DNA from 4 places in the Streptomyces sp. NBC_00859 genome. Region 3 is predicted to be linked to each of the others. Evidence: riboswitches for the same ligand, from Rfam matches in the RefSeq annotation. Region 3 holds a riboswitch; each other region holds the start of a gene.
The links. A riboswitch is a leader RNA that binds a small molecule or an ion and turns the genes downstream of it on or off. The one in region 3 is predicted to bind cobalamin.

Region 1: another riboswitch for cobalamin. It lies ahead of OG584_RS04255 (CbtB-domain containing protein); the one in region 3 lies ahead of cobN (cobaltochelatase subunit CobN).
Region 2: another riboswitch for cobalamin. It lies ahead of OG584_RS10635 (ribonucleoside-diphosphate reductase subunit alpha); the one in region 3 lies ahead of cobN (cobaltochelatase subunit CobN).
Region 4: another riboswitch for cobalamin. It lies ahead of OG584_RS27705 (cobalamin biosynthesis protein); the one in region 3 lies ahead of cobN (cobaltochelatase subunit CobN).

Annotation. Positions count from the first base shown of each region.
Region 1 is NZ_CP108826.1:1,017,823-1,022,712, reverse strand. Features, by position in the region: gene OG584_RS04270 (HD domain-containing protein) at 1-198, shown strand, start outside; gene OG584_RS04265 (alkaline phosphatase family protein) at 358-1,782, opposite strand; gene OG584_RS04260 (CbtA family protein) at 2,062-2,835, opposite strand; gene OG584_RS04255 (CbtB-domain containing protein) at 2,863-3,087, opposite strand; adenosylcobalamin (AdoCbl) riboswitch at 3,091-3,232, opposite strand; gene OG584_RS04250 (histidine phosphatase family protein) at 3,368-3,937, shown strand; gene OG584_RS04245 (histidine phosphatase family protein) at 4,173-4,796, shown strand; gene OG584_RS04240 (DUF2127 domain-containing protein) at 4,786-4,890, opposite strand, start outside.
Region 2 is NZ_CP108826.1:2,538,511-2,543,400, forward strand. Features, by position in the region: gene mctP (monocarboxylate uptake permease MctP) at 1-184, shown strand, start outside; gene OG584_RS10630 (GNAT family N-acetyltransferase) at 314-814, shown strand; cobalamin riboswitch at 861-1,002, shown strand; gene OG584_RS10635 (ribonucleoside-diphosphate reductase subunit alpha) at 1,130-3,487, shown strand; gene OG584_RS10640 (ribonucleotide-diphosphate reductase subunit beta) at 3,487-4,512, shown strand; gene OG584_RS10645 (DUF4190 domain-containing protein) at 4,621-4,890, opposite strand, start outside.
Region 3 is NZ_CP108826.1:7,624,117-7,629,006, reverse strand. Features, by position in the region: gene cobN (cobaltochelatase subunit CobN) at 1-2,439, opposite strand, end outside; cobalamin riboswitch at 2,474-2,628, opposite strand; gene OG584_RS33605 (cobalamin biosynthesis protein CobG) at 2,734-4,053, shown strand; gene OG584_RS33600 (precorrin-8X methylmutase) at 4,058-4,699, shown strand; gene OG584_RS33595 (precorrin-2 C(20)-methyltransferase) at 4,708-4,890, shown strand, end outside.
Region 4 is NZ_CP108826.1:6,315,498-6,320,387, reverse strand. Features, by position in the region: gene OG584_RS27720 (class II aldolase/adducin family protein) at 1-587, opposite strand, end outside; gene OG584_RS27715 (anion permease) at 848-2,089, shown strand; gene OG584_RS27710 (hypothetical protein) at 2,109-2,351, shown strand; cobalamin riboswitch at 2,479-2,621, shown strand; gene OG584_RS27705 (cobalamin biosynthesis protein) at 2,743-3,672, shown strand; gene OG584_RS27700 (cobyric acid synthase) at 3,669-4,890, shown strand, end outside.

The DNA.
Region 1 (4,890 bases), 6.6 Mb from region 3:
GCCATGACCAAGCGGGCGGGTGAGGCCCCGGAGGCCTACGCGGCCCGCCTCCTCGCGGTTCCGAGCGCGGTGCTGGTCAAGGAGGCGGACATCGCGCACAACGCGGACCCGCGGCGGCTGGCCGTACTGGACGCACCCACCAGGGACCGCCTCACGGCCAAGTACGCGCGGATGCGGAAGCTGTTGGGGATCGGCTGACCCGCGGGCCGGCCCAGGCGCCGTGCGCCACGGCGTACAGCTTTCCTGGACCGTCGCTCCGAAGGGGCAGGCGACCGCCCGTGGCCGGCCGGCGGGGCGAGCTGGCGTCGCAGCGGGCCCGGCAGGTCACAAGCGCACCGGACCCTGCCTGCCCCGGCACTACGTGCGCGGCCGGTGCCCCCGCTCCTGCCGCGGGAACGCCTGGTCGGCCCCCGGCAGCGTCGGCTTCGGCAGCGTGGCCACCTCCTCCTTCGCCTGTTCCAGCTGCTCGGCCGTGTCCTGCGGCAGGTGCGGCGGGCGGTGGTGGGTGTCGGAGAAGCGGAACGCCGACGTCAGATCGCCGAAGGTACGGCGGCGCCACTGGGTGATGTTGGGTTCCCGCACGCCCGTGAACCGCTCCAGGAACTGCAGCGCCGACGTGTGGTCGAACCGCTCGCCCGCGACCCAGCCGCCCACGGTCCAGGGCGACACGATGATCGCCGGGACCCGGAAACCGCCGCCGATCGGCAGACCCTGGACGAACTCGTCCGTCGTGCCCGCTTTCGGGGTGGAGGGCGCCACATGGTCGAACAGGCCGTCGTTCTCGTCGTAGTTGAGAATGAAGGCCGTCTTCGCCCATACCTTCGGATTGGACGCGATGGCCTCGATCTTCTGGGCCACGAAGTCGGCGCCCGCCGCCGGAAGATAGTCCGGGTGCTCGGACTGATAGCTCGTCGGCATGATCCATGAGACGGCCGGCAGCCGGTCGTTGCGGGCGTCGTCCTCGAACGTGCCCTCCGGCTGGGGGCGTACCCCGCGCTCGTACAGCTCGTCACCGGGCCTGGCGTTCTTGAAGGCCTCGAAGTTCTCCAGCATGTTGCAGCCGTAGTCGTCGTCCTGCTGGTAGACCTTCCAGCTGACGCCCGCCGCCTGGAGCCGCTCGGCGTAGGTCATCCAGCGGTACGGCGTGGGGGCCGTGTTGTTGAGGATCGGGCCGCCCTGGGTGCCGTTCGGGTCGATTGTGCCCGTCATCCAGTACAGCCGGTTCGGCCAGGTGGGCCCGAGCACCGAGCAGAAGTAGTTGTCGCAGATGGTGAAGGTCTCCGCCAGCGCGAACTGGAAGGGGATGTCCTCACGGGTGTAATAGCCCATGACATAGGGGCCGTTGAGCCCGTCGGCCTTGCGGTGGGCGGGGAGCCACTGGTCCATCCGGCCGCCGTTCCACGCCTCGTGCTGGACGGACCAGGCGTGACTGGTGGACGGGATGGCCTGGGCGCTCGACGTGTGCGTGTCCAGATGGAACGGCAGCAGGTAGCCCTTCGGGTTCACCGCGTCCGGCTGGTAGAAGACAGGCCTTCCGTTGTCCAGCTTCTGCGCGTGCGGATCGCTGAAGCCGCGCACACCGGACAGCGTGCCGAAGTAGTGGTCGAACGAGCGGTTCTCCTGCATCAGCATGACGACGTGTTCGATGTCGCGCAGCGATCCGTGGCGCGGCGGACCGGCCGCGACCGCCTTCTGCACACTGGGCGGCAGCAGCGACAGCGCCGCCGCGCCACCGGCAGCCGCCGCTGAGCCAAGGAGTCTGCGTCGCGTCAACTCGGCCATGAACGTCCCCTTCTCGAGCTCGGATCGGTCCTTGTTCAGGACCCTCCGGAACTCTCGCGGGAGGCCGGTGAGGAGCAGAGGAGCGTATCGGTGAACAGGCGGCCAATGAGTGGCAAGCAGTTGCCCAAGCCGTGGTCCGCGGCGGCGGGCGGATTCCGCCCGGAAGAGGTCCGGACGGACCAGATCCCGCCCGGATGTGATCCGGGCGGGATTCTGGGTCTGCGGTGCCGGAGAGGAGAAACGGCCCGCTCCGGTGATCAGCTGCCGTGAACCGTCACTTCACGCCCGGCCGGCCGGTGCGGTGGTGCGTGCCGCCGTGCCGGTCGTCTCACGTGCCGGAGCCGTCCGCGGCAGCAGGTGGCGCTCGGCGAGGTGACCGAAGAACAGCCCGAACGCGGTCCACAGCGTGAGCTGGATGGCGAGCGCCGAGAGCCGGAACTGCCAGAGCAGTGTGGCAGGGAAGTCCTTCGGGACCTCGTTGACGGCAGGCAGGAACGCGTAGGCGAGACCGACCACCACGAGGAACGCGGCTCCCGCCGAGATGGTCGCGTTCCAGTTGCCCAGCCGGGGCGCGAGCCGTTTGCCGAGGATCACCGCGGCGACGGCGAGCAGCACGCTGAGGACCATCATGAGGAAGTACAGGGTGGTGCGCTTGCCGATCGTGTCCGGATCGCCCACGGACGGCGGGTTGGCCGGGTACTTGAGGAACGGCACGACGTACACCGCGATCAGCGCGCTGACCGAGACCAGCGCGGCGGTCGCTCGCGGGCCGAACCGGCCGATACGCCCGAGCGCGAAGCAGAACGCGAGAGCGGCGATGCCGCCGACCGCGATCCCGAAGACGAGCACACCGGTGGCCAGACCGGCTGTCGACTGGAGCGAGCGGCTGACCACCTCCATCTCGTGCTCGTGGCTGTGCGCGTCCTCGAAGGCGATGGCCGAGTCCACCCGCGGTTCACCGAGCAGGTAGGCGACGACCAGGGCCAGCAGGCCGGCCACGAGACCGGCCAGCATGCCGCGGACGAGCAGGGCGCGTACGGATATGGAGTTCATGAGAGAGGTCCCCCTGGACGTCAGTGATCAGTGGCAGGGGAAGCCGAGGAGATGACGCCCGTCATGGACCCACTCGTGCACATCCGTGCCCGAGACGAGCGAAGTGGCACCCTGCTCGGCACCGACGAAGTACAGCAGGATGAGCATGAGGATCCCGAAGAAGACCGCCCAGGGGGCGATGGCCTTGAGGGAGATGGGGGCGATCGCCGGAGTGGCGGGAGTGCTGGGGGTGGGGGCAAGGGAGCTTGCCATGGCAGAACCTCCTGGGGAACACGCGTCCCGATCGTGGTACCTGAGACGAAGGTCCTGGGTCTGACTTCCCGCGGAGCGGGTTCACAGTGGCGCGACCGTGCCGGATTCCCACCGGACTTCCATCACACCTTCGTCATGTTCACGTGACCGTACCGCCTGGCGGGCGGGCTCCGCTACGGTGCCGGTCGGCCGGACGGTCCGTCACACCCCTTGCCCGCTGCCCGCGACCCCCGTGATGTGCTTGCCCCGCCGAGGCACAGGACAGCAGGAGGGACCGGCGATGACGGTACGAGTGATGTTGATCTCACCCGCCCGCAGCACCGCGCTGCGCGAGGTCCGCTTCGACGACGAGGGGCCGCTGGACGAGTCGGGCGCCCGCCGTGCGGCGCTCGCCGCGGACGCCGTGCCGGGTGCCGACCGCCAACTGGCCGCCCCCGACGCCCGGTGCCGTGAGACAGCTGCCGCGCTCGGTCTGCGGGCCCGGCCCGAACCTGCCCTGAGAGGCTGGGACTTGGGCCGCTGGCGAGGGAGGACTCTGGCGGAGCTGGCCGAGCGGGAACCGGAAGCGGTGGCCGAATGGCTGGCGGACCCCGCGGCCTCACCGCACGGCGGTGAGTCTCTGCGCGGGCTGCGCGAGCGGGCCGGCGGCTGGCTGGAGAGGCTGGCGGGCAGCGGCGGCCGGGTGGCCGCGGTCGCCGGCCCCGCCGTCGTGCGGGCGGCCGTACTGCACGCGCTGGCCCTGCCCGACGAGGCGTTCTGGCGGCTGGACGCGGCGCCGCTGACCCTGACCGAGCTGAGCGGCAGGGCCGGACGGTGGAACCTGCGCATCGGACGGCCGCTGGAGCCCTGACCCGGGATGCGGGCCCGCGGCAGGTGCGCTGCGCTTGAGGTGCGGTGCGCCCGGAGGCAGTGCGCCGGGAATCACACCCCGTGGGTTGCCTCCGCGGGAATCTTCGCTGGTCGTGACGGGCTGAAGCCTTTGTACAACATCAACACCGGCGTCGGGTCGCCGGCGGACAAGAGCGATATCAACAGCGAGACCGAAGAAGCCGTCGAGGCGGTGGACGCGAGAAGGCAGGGCGGTCATGGGAGAGCTGATTCTCGTACGGCACGGTGAGACCAGCTGGAGCCGCAGCGGGAAACACACCAGCTGGACGGATCTGCCGCTGACGGCGTTCGGTGAGGAGCAGGCTCGGGCCGTCGCCCCGCTGCTGGCCGAGCGGCGCATCGCGGTCACGCTGACCAGCACTCTGTCACGTGCTGTGCGGACCGCCGAGCTCGCCGGGCTGAGTCCCTCCCACACGGACGCCGACCTGCACGAATGGGACTACGGGGCGTATGAGGGCATCACCAGTGTGGAGATCCACCGGGACCGGCCCGACTGGGACCTGTGGACCGACGGAGTGGCCGAGGGCCCGCCCGAGCACCCCGGTGAGACCCCGCAGCAGGTCGGTGAGCGGGCCGACCGCCTGCTCAGCCGGGTCGACGTGGCGCTGCGCGACGCCGACCTCGACGGCGAGGGCGGGGACGTCGTCCTGGTCGGGCACGCGCACTTCCTGCGGGTGCTGACCGCGCGCCGCCTCGGGCTGCCGGCCTCCGGCGGAGCGCTCTTCCGTCTGGACACCGCGTCGGTGAGCCGGATCGGCACCGAACACGGCCGGCCAGCCCTCGCCGTGTGGAACCAGGTCCCCGGACCGGTCAACCGGTAGCGGCGGTCACCCCGGCCGTCGTCTCCACTTCCAGCAGCGAGGCACTCTGCCGTTCGGCCTCGAAGGCTGCGTGACCGCCCCGCAGGCCGAACAG
Region 2 (4,890 bases), 5.1 Mb from region 3:
CGGTCTGACGGCGTTCGTGCTGAACGTCGTGGTGACGCTGGTACTCACCGTCGTGCTCAACGCGGTCAAGGCACCGGCCGGGATCGACGAGACCTCGCCGGAGGACTACACGGCGGACGCCGGTGACAAGGACGTCCAGGTGGAGCTCCCGCCGGCCACCGCCGCCAGCCCCGCCGGACGCTGACGGGCCGGACACCGGCAGCAGGTCCGGGCCGCCGCATCTCCCCCGGGAGATGCGGCGGCCCGCTGCGTTTCCCCGGCCCGCAGGCTGACGCCCCTGCCGCGGGCCGGCGCCGTACGGCACACTGCCCGCATGGACATCGCCATCAGGCCCGCCGAACCGCGGGACTACGAGGAACTCGGCGCGATCACCGCCCGCGCCTACCTCCAGGACGGGCTGCTGGACTTCGGCGCCGACGACCCGTATCTCGACCTGCTGCGCGCGGTGGAGCAGAGGGCGGCCGGGGCCGAAGTACTGGTAGCGGCCGATGATTCGGGGCGGCTGCTCGGCGGGGTGACCTTCGCCCGGCCCGGCAGCGAATGGGCCGACATCGCCGGACCGGGCGACGCGGAGTTCCGGATGCTCGCGGTGGACCACACGGCTCGGGGGCAGGGCGCGGGTGAGGCTCTGGTCCGTGCCTGCGTCGCGCGGGCACGGACCTGCGAGGGGGTCTCGCGGCTCGTCCTGTCCACTCAGCCGGCGATGGCCGGGGCCCACCGGATCTACTCCCGGCTGGGCTTCATACGGACGCCTGAGAGGGACTGGGACCCCATTCCGGGGCTGACCCTGCTGACGTACGCACTGCTCCTCTGAACCCGAGCTGACCGCCCACGACACAACATATGGGGGGTGCTTTCCGAACGGCACCCCACATGTATGCTCGTGCTCGCTGTCGTCGCAGGGGAATCCGGTGCGAATCCGGAACTGTCCCGCAACGGTGTGATCAGTGCGCTTTCGCGCACCGCGGAGTCCGAGGACCTGCCGACAGCACATCCGGTTCGACCGAACCGGATGGGAAACGTCCGGGCCTCGCGGTAGGGCCTGCGGATGCTGTGCGGTGTGCTGCTCTGCTGTGCCCGTACGCGCCCGTGCCCCCGCCGGCCCCAGCCGAGCGAGGGAGAGCGCACCGTGACCATCGCGCCCACCGCACCTGTCACCGAGCAGGTGGCGGACGCCCCGGGAACCGTACTGCTGCGGACCCTGACCGACCTCACCGCCGATCTCACCGACACCGACCCCGGCAAGGTCGCCGCTGCCGCCCTGCGCGGGCGCAACGCCGCGTCGGACGAGGCCGAGTTGCGGGAGCTGGCCACCGAGGCGGCCGCGGGTCTCATCTCCGAGGACCCGGCGTACTCGCGGCTCGCCGCCCGGCTGCTCACCCGCACCATCGCGGACGAGGCGGCCGGACAGGGCGCGGTGTCGTTCTCGGAATCCGTCGCCGCGGGCTTCCGCGAGGGCCTGATCGCCGACCGCACGGACAGCTTCGTACGGCTTCACGCCGCGCGGCTGGACGCGCTCATCGACACTTCGGCCGACGACCGCTTCGGGTACTTCGGGCTCCGCACCCTCTACAGCCGTTACCTGCTGCGCCACCCGATCACCCGCCAGGTGATCGAGACCCCCCAGCACTTCATGCTCCGGGTCGCCTGCGGTCTGGCCGCCGACGAATCGGCGGGCGCCCTGGACGAGGTGGCCGCGCTGTACGCGCTGATGAGCCGCCTCGACTACCTGCCCTCCTCCCCCACGCTCTTCAACTCGGGCACCCGGCACCCGCAGATGTCCTCCTGCTATCTGCTGGACTCGCCGCTGGACCAGCTGGACTCGATCTACGGGCGCTACCACGAGGTGGCCCGCCTCTCGAAGCACGCGGGCGGCATCGGCCTCTCGTACTCCCGTATCCGCTCCCGCGGTTCGCTGATCCGGGGCACGAACGGGCACTCCAACGGCATCGTCCCCTTCCTCAAGACCCTCGACGCCTCGGTCGCCGCGGTGAACCAGGGCGGCCGGCGCAAGGGCGCAGCAGCCGTCTACCTGGAGACCTGGCACTCGGACATCGAGGAGTTCCTGGAGCTGCGCGACAACACCGGTGAGGACGCCCGGCGTACGCACAACCTCAACCTGGCGCACTGGGTACCCGACGAGTTCATGCGCCGGGTCGACACCGACGGCACCTGGTCGCTGTTCTCGCCCGCTGATGTGCCGGAGCTGACCGATCTGTGGGGCGACGCCTTCGACGCCGCGTACCGCAAGGCCGAAGCCGAAGGTCTGGCCAGGAAGACGATTCCCGCCCGCGAGCTGTACGGGCGGATGATGCGCACCCTCGCCCAGACCGGCCAGGGGTGGATGACCTTCAAGGACGCGTCGAACCGGACTGCCAACCAGACCGCCGAGCCCGGCTCCGTCGTCCACTCGTCGAACCTCTGCACCGAGATCCTCGAAGTGACGGACGACGGCGAGACGGCGGTCTGCAACCTGGGCTCGGTCAACGTCGGCGCGTTCGTCTCGGGCGACTCGCTCGACTGGGAGCGCCTGGACGCGACCGTCCGCACCGCGGTCACCTTCCTCGACCGGGTCGTGGACATCAACTTCTACCCCACCGAGCAGGCGGGCCGCTCCAACGCCAAGTGGCGTCCGGTGGGCCTGGGCCTCATGGGGCTCCAGGACGTCTTCTTCCAGCTGCGGCTGCCCTTCGACTCCCCTCAGGCCAGGGCGCTCTCCACCCGGATCTCCGAGCGGATCATGCTCGCCGCGTACGAGGCGTCCTGCGACCTCGCCGAGAGCAACGGTCCGCTGCCCGCCTGGGAGCGGACCCGCGCGGCGCGCGGTGTGCTGCACCCCGACCACTACGCGGCCGAGTCCGCCTGGCCGGAGCGCTGGGAGGCGCTGCGCGCCAGGATCGCGAAGACCGGTATGCGCAACTCGCTGCTGCTGGCCATCGCGCCGACCGCCACCATCGCCTCGATCGCCGGGGTGTACGAGTGCATCGAACCGCAGGTCTCCAACCTCTTCAAGCGCGAGACCCTCTCGGGTGAATTCCTCCAGGTCAACGCCTACTTGGTGAACGAGCTCAAGCAACTGGGCGTCTGGGACGCGCAGTCCCGTGAGGCGCTGCGCGAGGCCAGCGGTTCGGTCCAGGGCTTCAGCTGGATCCCCGAGGAGGTCCGCGTGCTGTACCGCACGGCGTGGGAGATCCCGCAGCGCGGCCTGATCGACATGGCCGCGGCCCGTACCCCGTACATCGACCAGAGCCAGTCGCTGAACCTCTTCCTGGAGACGCCCACCATCGGCAAGCTCTCCTCGATGTACGCCTACGCGTGGAAGCAGGGCATCAAGACCACGTACTACCTGCGCTCCCGTCCGGCGACGCGCATCGCGCGGGCGGCGCGCTCCGCCACCGTCCCCGCCCAGCAGGCCCCGGCCGCCGCGGACGCGGACGCCATCGCCTGCTCCCTTGAGAACCCCGAGTCCTGCGAGGCCTGCCAGTAATGAGCACCGATTCCCAGAAGTCCGAGAAGAACCTGCTCGACCCGGGCTTCGAGCTGACCCTGCGTCCGATGCGCTACCCGGACTTCTACGAGCGCTACCGGGACGCGATCAAGAACACCTGGACGGTCGAGGAGGTCGACCTCCACTCGGACGTCACCGACCTGGGCAAGCTCTCGCCGGGTGAGCAGCACATGATCGGCCGGCTGGTCGCGTTCTTCGCGACGGGCGACTCGATCGTCTCCAACAACCTGGTGCTGACGCTCTACAAGCACATCAACTCCCCCGAGGCGCGGCTGTATCTCTCGCGCCAGCTCTTCGAGGAGGCCGTGCACGTCCAGTTCTATCTGACGCTGCTCGACACCTACCTGCCCGACCCGGAGGACCGCGCGGCGGCCTTCGACGCGGTCGAGGAGATCCCCTCCATCCGGGAGAAGGCGCAGTTCTGCTTCCGGTGGATGGACTCGGTCGAGAAGATCGACCAGCTGGAGACGCAGACGGACCGCCGCCGCTTCCTGCTGAACCTCATCTGCTTCGCCGCGTGCATCGAGGGGCTGTTCTTCTACGGGGCCTTCGCGTACGTGTACTGGTTCCGCTCGCGGGGGCTGCTGCACGGTCTGGCGACCGGCACCAACTGGGTGTTCCGTGACGAGACCATGCACATGAACTTCGCGTTCGAGGTGGTCGACACGGTCCGCAAGGAGGAGCCCGAACTGTTCGACGACGCGCTGCGGCAGCAGGTCACCGACATGATGCGCGAAGCGGTCGAGGCGGAGCTGCAGTTCGGCCGGGACCTGTGCGGCGACGGGCTGCCGGGGATGAACACCGAGTCGATGCGCGAGTACCTCCAGTGCGTCGCCGACCAGCGGCTGACCCGGCTGGGCTTCGCGCCGGTGTACGGCTCGGAGAACCCGTTCTCCTTCATGGAGCTGCAGGGCGTCCAGGAGCTGACGAACTTCTTCGAGCGGCGCCCCTCGGCCTACCAGGTCGCGGTCGAGGGCTCGGTCTCCTTCGACGACGAGTTCTGACGGGCCCGGAGGATCAGTACTGCCGCGGGGCTGTCCCGGGACCTCTCCCGGGACAGCCCCGCGGTCTTCGGCCGGTGGCGTCCGGAGTCCGGCTGAACGAGTCCCCGGTCAGGCGGTGAAGCTCCAGACCAGCGTCCCGTGCGCGGTGACCAGGACCGCCATGACCACCAGGTCGGCCACGCCGAGGCCGAGTCCCAGCAGCGCCCTGCCCCGGCGCGGAGTGCCGAGCCACAGCGCCATCGCGGCGAGGACTATCGCCATGGGGCCGAGGAACACGTTCATCACCAGCAGCCCGACGAGCCCGAGCACGAATGAGGCGACGGCCATCCCGTCGGCGTCCCTGGCTTCGCGACGGGTCGGGGAAGTGGAGGCGACATC
Region 3 (4,890 bases):
GGGATCGACGGAGTAGAAGTTGCGGCCGGTCGGCAGCACATTGACCAGCCCGCGCAGCGGGGAACCGGAGGGGCCTGCCGGGACGAATCCGCCGTTCAGCGCGTGGAGCGCGTGGTCGATCTCGTCCGTGGTGGCCGCCAGCCGCGGGACGACCTCGCGGGCCGCGAAGCGGAGGATGTCGACGACTGCCCGCGGGTGGCCGTCCGCCACCTTGACAGCGGCTTCCGGGTCCCAGTCCGCCGCTTCCATGGCCTCGACGAGGACGCGTGCCTGTTCCTCGGTCGCGTCGGCGCTGATACGTGTGGCGTTGGCCTCATCGAGGCCGAGGGCCTCGCGCAGCCCCGGCAGTGAGGCGGTGCCGCCCCAGATCTGGCGGGCGCGCAGGATCGCGAGCACCAGGTTGACCCGGTCGGCTCCGGCGGGCGGATTACCCAGAACGTGCAGGCCGTCGCGGATCTGGGCGTCCTTGATCTCGCACAGCCACCCGTCGACGTGGAAGATGAAGTCGTCGAAGCCCTCGTCGTCCGGACGGTTCTCCAGGCCCAGGTCGTGGTCGAGTTTGGCGGCCTGGATGAGTGTCCAGATCTGTGCCCGGATGGCGGGGAGTTTCGCCGGGTCCATGGAGGCGATCTGAGCGTATTCGTCGAGCAGCTGTTCCAGGCGCGCGATGTCGCCGTACGACTCGGCGCGTGCCATGGGCGGGATCAGGTGATCGACCAGCGTGGCGTGGACACGTCGCTTGGCCTGGGTTCCCTCGCCCGGGTCGTTCACCAGGAACGGGTAGACCAGCGGAAGATCGCCGAGTGCCGCGTCAGGACCGCACGCGGCGGACAGTCCCGCGTTCTTGCCGGGCAGCCACTCCAGGTTGCCGTGCTTGCCGAGATGGACCATGGCGTCCGCCCCGAAGCCGCCGTCGTCAGCCGATGCGGCGATCCACCGGTAGGCGGCCAAGTAGTGGTGCGACGGGGGCAGATCGGGATCGTGGTAGATCGCGATCGGATTCTCGCCGAACCCGCGCGGCGGCTGGATGAGAATCAGCAGGTTGCCGTGGCGCAGGGCGGCGAGCACGATGTCGCCCTCCGGGTTGCGGCTGCGGTCCAGGAACATCTCGCCGGGCGCCGGGCCCCAGTGCTCCTCCACGTCCGCGCGCAGCGGGGCGGGGAGGGTGGCGTACCAGCGCCGGTAGTCGGCGGCGGGGATACGGACCGGGTTGCGGGCAAGCTGCTCCTCGGTGAGCCACTCCTGGTCGTGGCCGCCGGCCTCGATCAGCGCGCGGATCAGCTCGTCGCCGTCTCCCGACGCGAGGCCGGGTACCTCCTGAGGGCCGAAGTCGTAGCCCTGGTCACGGAGCCGGCGGAGCAGGGCGACGGCACTCGCGGGCGTGTCGAGACCGACGGCGTTGCCGATCCTGGAGTGCTTGGTCGGGTACGCGGACAGCACCAGGGCCAGGCGCTTGTCGGCCGGGGCTATGTGCCGCAGACGAGCGTGGCGCACGGCGATCCCGGCGACGCGGGCGGCCCGTTCGGGGTCGACGACATAGGCGGGGAGCCCGTCCTGGTCGATCTCCTTGAACGAGAAGGGCACCGTGATCAGCCTGCCGTCGAACTCGGGCACGGCGATCTGGCTGGCAGCGTCGAGCGGTGACACGCCCTCGTCATTCTCCTCCCAGGCGGCCCGCGAACCTGTCAGGCAGAGCGCCTGGAGGATGGGCACGTCCAGCGAGGTGAGCGCGCCGGCGTCCCAGGACTCGTCGTCGCCCCCGGCGGACGCCTCGGCGGGTTTCGTCCCTCCCGCCGCCAGCACGGTGGTGACGATGACATCCGCGGCGCGCAGCGTGTCGATGAGCTCCGGCTCGGGGGCCCGCAGCGAGGCGACGTAGAGCGGGAGCGCCCGGCCCCCGATGTCCTCGACGGCCTCGCAGAGGGCGTCCACGAAGGCGGTGTTGCCGCTCATGTGGTGGGCCCGGTAGTAGAGCACCGCGACGGTCGGGCCGTCCGTGGTGCGGACAGTGCGTTCCAGGGGGCCCCAGCTGGGTGCCGGCGCCGGGGGCTCGAAGCCGTGGCCGGTGAGGAGCACGGTGTCGGAGAGGAATCGCGCGAGCTGATCGAGGTTGGCGGGCCCGCCGTGCGCCAGATAGGCGTGGGCCTCGGCGGCGATCCCGACCGGGACGGTCGACGCCTCCATCAACTGGGCGTCGGGGGCCTGCTCACCGGTGAGGACGACGACTGGCCGGCCGTCCGCGAGGAGCAGGTCGAGGCCCTCCTGCCAGGCGCGGATCCCACCGAGGAGGCGCACGACGACGAGGTCGGCGCCTTCGAGGAGAGCGGGCAGGTCGGTGAGCTGGAGACGGGCCGGGTTGGCGAAGCGGTAAGCCACCGGTCCGTCCGCTGCACGGGCGCTGAGCAGGTCGGTGTCGGACGTCGACAGAAGCAGGAGCATGCGGCGTCAGGCCTTCCTCGGGGTGTCCGCGCCCCGGGCGGTGTTAAGACGGCGGGAGTTCCTGGCTCACCCGGCTCGGAGAGCCGGGCTCACAGTGGCGGGACCGCGCCGGGATTTCACCGGGCTTCCTCCCCTGTCGCCGTCGTAGGCGATTGCGGGCCGATCAGCCCGCCGACAAGCATAGTAACGACCTGACGGGCGGCCGGAGGCGGATCCGCGGACCCGGCCCCGCGCACACCGGGTCGTAAGGACCGTCACGTCGGCGCAGGACGGACCCGCTGCGGACCGATCGGTATGCTCGCCGCCATGCCCCGCACTTCCGCACCCCCGCCGCCACGGCAGCCGGTCCCCCGGCGTGACCGCGGTGACGCGTGTCCGGGGAGTCTGCGCCTGCACACGGCGGACGACGGCGCGCTCGCCCGGGTCAGGATCCCCGCGGGCGTACTGACGGTGTCCCAGGCCCGGACGCTGATGGATGCGGCGCGACGGCTCGGCGACGGGGCACTCCACCTGACGTCACGCGGCAACGTGCAGCTGCGCGGGCTGGCGCCGGACTGCGGCCAGGAGCTCGCCGGCGTACTCGCGGACGCCGGACTGCTGCCCTCCGTGCGCCACGAGCGGGCCCGCAACATCGTGGCCTCCCCGCTGTCCGGACTCGAATCACCGGCAGCGGCCGATGTGCACGCCTGGGCACGTGAGTTGGACTCGCTGCTCTGCGCGTGCGACGCGGCTGCCGAGCTGTCCGGCCGCTTTCTGTTCGCGTTCGACGACGGCCGGGGCGATGTGGCCGGGCTCGGCGCCGATGTGACGTTGATCGCTTCTCCGGACGCCGGCGCCCTGCTGTGCGCCGGCGGGGCGCGGGAGGTGCTCGTGGTGCCGCCCGAACACGCTGCCCGCTGCGCGCTGCTGGCGGCCGAGACCTTCCTGGGCGCCGCCCGTGACGCCGGTACCGGCGCCTGGCGGGTGGCTGAACTTCCCGGCGGGCCTTCCGCGTTCGTACGGGCGGTCGCGGAGCGGCTGTCAGCCGCCGGCATCACGGCCGCTGCCCGGGAACGGGCAGAACCGCTGACATCCGGTACCGGCCCTGAGCCCGGCGTCGTGCCGGCGCCGGACGGTCGGGCAGCACTCTCCGTCGAGGCGCCGCTGGGCCTCATCACGGCCGGCCAGTGGAGCCTGCTGACCCGCACGGCACTGCACGACGGCGCCGGTGAGCTGCGGCTGACCCCCTGGCGGGGAGTGGTACTCCCCGGTCTGGGCCCGGACAGCGCCCGCACCCGCCTCGCCGAGCTCTCGGCCGCAGGGATGATCACCGCGGCCGACTCGCCCTGGCACGGGGTGGGGGCATGCATCGGACGCCCCGGCTGTGCCAAGTCCCTGGCCGACGTGCGCGCCGACGCCGCGCCCGCTCCCGGTACTGGCCGTGGTCTGCCCGTGTACTGGTCGGGGTGCGCGCGGCGCTGCGGACACCCGCACGGCGACTGGGTGGACGTGGTCGCCACGGCCGGCGGTTACGACATCTCCGTACGCGGAGAGCGGCTGCGCGACACCATGAACGACCCCTCAGAGTTCGCCGCCACCGTGGCGGAAGCCCGCACCACGCCCCTCCCGCAGTGACGAAATGAGCGAGAAGACAGTGTTCGACTACGAGAAGGACGGCCCGGCGATCTACCGCCAGTCCTTTGCGACCATCCGCGCAGAGGCGGACCTCTCGGGGCTTCCCGCCGATGTCAGCCAGGTCGCTGTCCGGATGATCCACGCCTGCGGGATGGTCGACCTGGTCCGCGATCTCGCGTACACCCCGCAGGTGGTCGCGCGCGCCAGGCAGGCGCTGCGCGCGGGGGCCCCCGTACTGTGCGATGTGGCCATGGTCGCCAGTGGCGTGACCCGTAAACGGCTGCCCGCCGGCAATGACGTGGTGTGCACCCTGTCCGACCCGTCGGTGCCCGACCTCGCCGCGCAGCTCGGCACGACGCGTACCGCCGCCGCACTGGAACTGTGGCGTGACCGTATGGAGGGCGCGGTGGTGGCGGTCGGTAACGCGCCGACCGCTCTCTTCCGGCTCCTTGAGATGATCCGCGAGGGCGCACCGCGTCCCGCGGCGGTCATCGGGGTCCCGGTGGGGTTCGTCGGCGCGGCCGAGTCCAAGGACGCGCTGGCCGACGACGTTGCGGGCCTTGACTACCTGGTGGTACGCGGGCGGCGGGGCGGCAGTGCCATCGCGGCGGCCGCGGTCAACGCCATTGCGAGCGAAGAGGAATGAACTCGAGCATGAGCGAGCTGAGCACCGGTCGGCTGTACGGGGTCGGGCTCGGCCCCGGTGACCCGTCGCTGATGACCGTACGCGCCGTGGAGGTCATCTCCCAGGCGCAGGTCATCGCCTTTCACAGCGCCCGGCACGGCCGGTCCATAGCCCGGTCCATCGCTGCCGGGCATCTGCGCGCCGACCACATC
Region 4 (4,890 bases), 1.3 Mb from region 3:
ACGGCGGAAGCGGTGAGCCAGAGCCGGCACATCCACTCCAGCTGGGCGGTGCGGTCGTACGCCTGGTCCAGCGAGGTGCCGTAGGTGACCGTGCCGTGGTTCTGCAGGAGGCAGCCGGAGCGGCCGTCGAGGGCCTTCAGCATGTTCCCGGCCAGCTCGTCGCTTCCGTAGAGCGCGTACGGGGCGACGCGCACCGGGCCGCCCAGCGCGGCAGCCATGTAGTGGATGACGGGCAGTTCGGGAACGAGCGTGGAGACCGCCGTCGCGTGCACCGCGTGGGTGTGGACCACGGCGGTCGCGCTGGTGCCGCGGTGGACGGCGAGGTGCAGGGGCAACTCGCTCGTCGGCTTCAGCGCCCCCTCGACCTGGTGCCCGTCCAGATCGACGGCGACGAGGTCGCCGGGGCCGAGCTTCTCGTAGGGCACGCCGCTCGGCGTGACCAGGACGAGGTCCCCGCAGCGCACCGAGACGTTGCCCGATGTGCCGACGACCAGGCCTTCGGCCGCGGTCCTGCGGGCGGTGGCGACGAGATCGCGCCAGGCCCCCGCGAGCGGACCGGCCCCGTCCACCGCTGCCTGCTCCCCCATCGCACCTGTCCCCTTTGCTTCCGCCGTCGCACGTCCCCAGCCGGGTCCGCCACCGCACTCTCACGGAAGGCGGCCGACCGGCCGGCCATGCCGCGATGATGCCAGGCCTCCCGGCGGACCGGTACGCCGCACGCGAGCGGGAGGCCACGGAACGAGAGCCTCCGGGCAGGGTCACCACAGCGCCCGGCTCAGTTCATCTTCCGTTCACCAAGGTTGCCTACGTTCATCTCGTCAATGACCTCGAACGATTGCCCAGGTAAATGGAACACTTGACCCTGCTCCTTGGGATCGTGATCATTACCGCTCTCGTGTTCGACTTCACGAACGGTTTCCACGACACGGCCAACGCGATGGCCACGACCATCTCGACCGGCGCTCTCAAACCGAAGACCGCGGTGGCCATGTCCGCCGTACTCAACCTTGTCGGAGCGTTCCTGTCCGTGGAGGTCGCCAGGACGATCTCCGGCGGGATCATCAATGAACAGGGCATCACCACAGAAGTGATCTTCGCGGCACTCGTCGGTGCCATCCTCTGGAATCTGCTGACCTGGCTGCTCGGGCTGCCGTCCAGTTCCTCCCACGCACTCTTCGGCGGGCTCATCGGAGCCACGCTGATGTCGGTCGGCTCGTCCGGTGTCAACGGCGACGTCGTCATCACCAAGGTGCTGCTCCCGGCGGTGGCCGCACCGGTCGTGGCCGGGCTCGCGGCGCTGCTGGCCACCCGGCTGACGTACCGGATCGGCCGCGTCACGGACGACAGGTCCACCGCGAAGGGCTACCGGGCGGGCCAGATCGCGTCCGCCGGTCTCGTCTCCCTCGCCCACGGCACCAACGACGCGCAGAAGACCATGGGCGTCATCACCCTCGCCCTGGTCACCGGGAACGTCATCGCACCCGGTTCGAACCCGCCCCTGTGGGTCATCGTCTCCGCGGGCACCGCCATCGCACTCGGTACCTACCTGGGCGGCTGGCGCATCATCCGGACCATGGGCAAGGGGCTCACCGAGCTCAGGCCGCAGCAGGGCTTCGCCGCCCAGACCGGCGCCGCCACCGTGATCCTGGCCTCCTCGCACCTCGGCTTCTCGCTCTCCACCACCCAGGTCTGCTCGGGCGCCGTGATGGGCGCGGGCGTGGGCCGCAAGGGCGGAGTGGTCCGCTGGTCCACCGCTACCCGGATGCTGATCGCCTGGTGCCTCACCCTGCCCGCGGCCGCTGCCGTCGGCGCGGGCGCCGAGTATCTGACGGCCCGCGGCCCCTGGGGCATCGGTGCCGTGGCGGTACTGCTGGTCGCGGGCTCCGGTCTCATCTGGTCGCTCTCCCGCCGCAAGCCGGTCAGCCGGCACAGCGTCACCCCCGACGAACCGGCCGGCCTCGACGAGCCCGCGGGGGTGGTGACCACCGCCATCGCCGCCGTCACGCCGCCGCCGGCCGGAGCGGCGGCATCCCACGGCCTCCGTGCCACCATCCCCGCGCCGGAACCCACCCGGCCCGCCACGGTCTGAAGGAGAAGGAGACCGCCCCATGAACATCGACTGGGCAGCTCTCGGCACCGTCTTCGGTGTCAGCGTCGTCGCGACCGTCGGCCTGGTGGGCCTGTTCACCCTCGGCGTGGTGGGCCTGGCGCGGAAGCCCGCGCCGGAAGCAGGCTCCGCACCCTCGGCTGCGGGTGCGGGCCCGGCGCCCGTGGTCCGCGCCGGTTCGTACGCGTGCTTCGCGCTCTGCGCCGCGGCCGTCGCGTACGGGATCTACTTGATCGTCGCCTGACCTCCGCGCCACTGCGCACCACCCGAAGCGTCACCCCGCCCGCCCGGCAGCCTTCAACGGCCGCCGGGCGGGCGGCGCGTGTGGGGCTCGGCACACCGCCCCGGCCCAGGTCAAGGGTGAGTTGACGGGTGTTCGCGGACCGTGGTGGACTTCCGGGGCCAATACGGCGGCAGGAGAGGAAGCCCGGTGCGAATCCGGCGCGGTCCCGCCACTGTCATCGGGGATCGCATCCCCGGGAGCCAGGAACTCTCACCGCCGATCACGTCGAACCAGGGCGCGGACACCCTGAGTGAGGACTACGCCATGCGCGGCTGCCTGCTGCCCGAACCGCCCGACGTTCCGAGTACGGCCGCCGTGTGGGCCCGCCGAGGCGTACCGGCCTGCTGACCCCATGCGTGGAGAGCGTGTCTTCGTGTACGGCGCCACCACGGGCCTCCTGGCAGACCTCGTCTGCGCCGATCCCCGGCGCGGGCACCCCGTCGCCGCCTTCGGGCGGGCCGCGGCCGCCGTGGAGCGGCGGCTGTGGCGCGACCACCGCGGGTGGGGCACGCTGCACACCGCGGTCTGCGCCGGGGGCGCGGTCGGCGCCGCCGTACTGGCCCGGCGTGCCGTACGCGGCCGGGCCGCCGCGGGCGTCGCGCTGACCGCCGCCGCCACCTGGGCCGTCGTCGGCGGCACCTCGCTGGGGCGCGAGGCGCGCGCCGTGGGCGACGCACTGGCCGCGGGGGATGTCGAGGCGGCAAGGGAACGGCTGCCGCATCTGTGCGGGCGCGACCCGCAGGCACTCGACGAGCACCAGATCGCGCGGGCGGTCGTGGAATCCGTAGCCGAGAACACATCGGACGCGGTCGTCGGGGCGCTGGTCTGGGGCGCTCTGGCCGGAGTGCCGGGGCTCGTCGGATTCCGGGCGGTGAACACCCTGGACGCGATGGTCGGCCACAAGTCGCCCCGGTACCGGCGCTACGGCTGGGCGTCGGCCCGGCTGGACGATCTGGCGGGCTGGCCGGGCGCCCGGCTCACCGCGGTACTGGCAGTGCTGGCGGGCGGGGACCCGCGCGGCGCCCTGCGGGCCTGGCGCTCGGACGCCGGCGGCCACCCGAGCCCCAACGCGGGCCCGGTGGAAGCGTCGTTCGCGGGTGCGCTGGGCGTACGCCTCGGCGGCGCCCTCTCCTACGGCGGACGGGCCGAGCACCGGGCGGTCCTCAACGGCGGCGGCCGGGCCGTGGCCTTCGGCGACATCGAGCGCGCGGTGCGGCTGTCGCGCCGGGTGTCCCTGCTGGCGCTCGCGACGGCTCTCGCGGTGAGGAAGGTGCGCGGATGAGCGGCGGACTGCTGGTGGCCGGGACGACGTCGGACGCCGGGAAGAGCGTGGTGACGGCGGGGATCTGCCGGTGGCTGGTGCGCCGGGGCGTGAAGGTGGCGCCGTTCAAGGCGCAGAACATGTCGCTCAATTCGTTCGTCACCCGCGAAGGCGCGGAGATCGGGCGGGCGCAGGCGATGCAGGCGCAGGCCGCGCGGGTGGAACCCACGGCGCTGATGAACCCGGTGCTGCTCAAGCCGGGGAGCGACCGGTCGAGCCAGGTCGTGCTGATGGGGAAGCCGGTGGGCGAGATGAGCGCCCGCGGTTACCACGGCGGCCGTCAGGAGGCGCTGCTCGGCACGGTCACGGACTGCCTGACCCAGCTGCGGGGCACGTATGACGCGGTGATCTGCGAGGGGGCGGGCAGTCCCGCCGAGATCAATCTGCGGCGGACCGACATCGTCAACATGGGCATCGCGCGCGCCGCGCGCTTCCCGGTGGTCGTCGTCGGCGACATCGACCGGGGCGGTGTCTTCGCCTCGTTCTTCGGCACGACGGCGCTGCTGAGCCCCGAGGACCAGTCGCTCGTCGCCGGGTACCTGGTCAACAAGTTCCGCGGCGATGTGTCCCTGCTGGAGCCGGGTCTCGACATGCTGCACGGACTCACCGGGCGGCGTACCTACGGTGTCCTGCCGTTCACCCACGGTCTGGGCATCGACGAGGAGGACGGGCTGCGGGTGTCGATGCGCGGCACGGTGCGCGAGCCGGCCGTGTCGGCGCCGTACGGGGAGGATGTGCTGCGGGTCGCCGTGTGCGCGGTGCCGCTGATGTCGAACTTCACGGATGTGGACGCGCTGGCCGCCGAACCGGGCGTCGTGGTGCGGTTCGCGGACCGTGCGGAGGAGCTGGCCGACGCGGACCTGGTGATCGTGCCGGGGACACGCGGCACGGTGCGCGCCCTTGAGTGGCTGCGGGAGCGCGGGCTCGCCGACGCACTGGCCCGGCGCGCCTCGGAAGGCCGTCCGGTGCTGGGTGTCTGCGGCGGTTTCCAGCTGCTCGGTGAGCACATCGACGACACCGTCGAATCGCGCGCCGGGGCCGTGGACGGACTCGGGCTGCTGCCCGTCCGGGTGCGGTTCGCCGTGGAGAAGACCCTGGGGCGCCCCGTCGGCGAGGCGCTGGGAGAACCTGTCGAGGGATACGAGATCCATCACGGGGTCGCCGAGGTCCTGGGCGGCA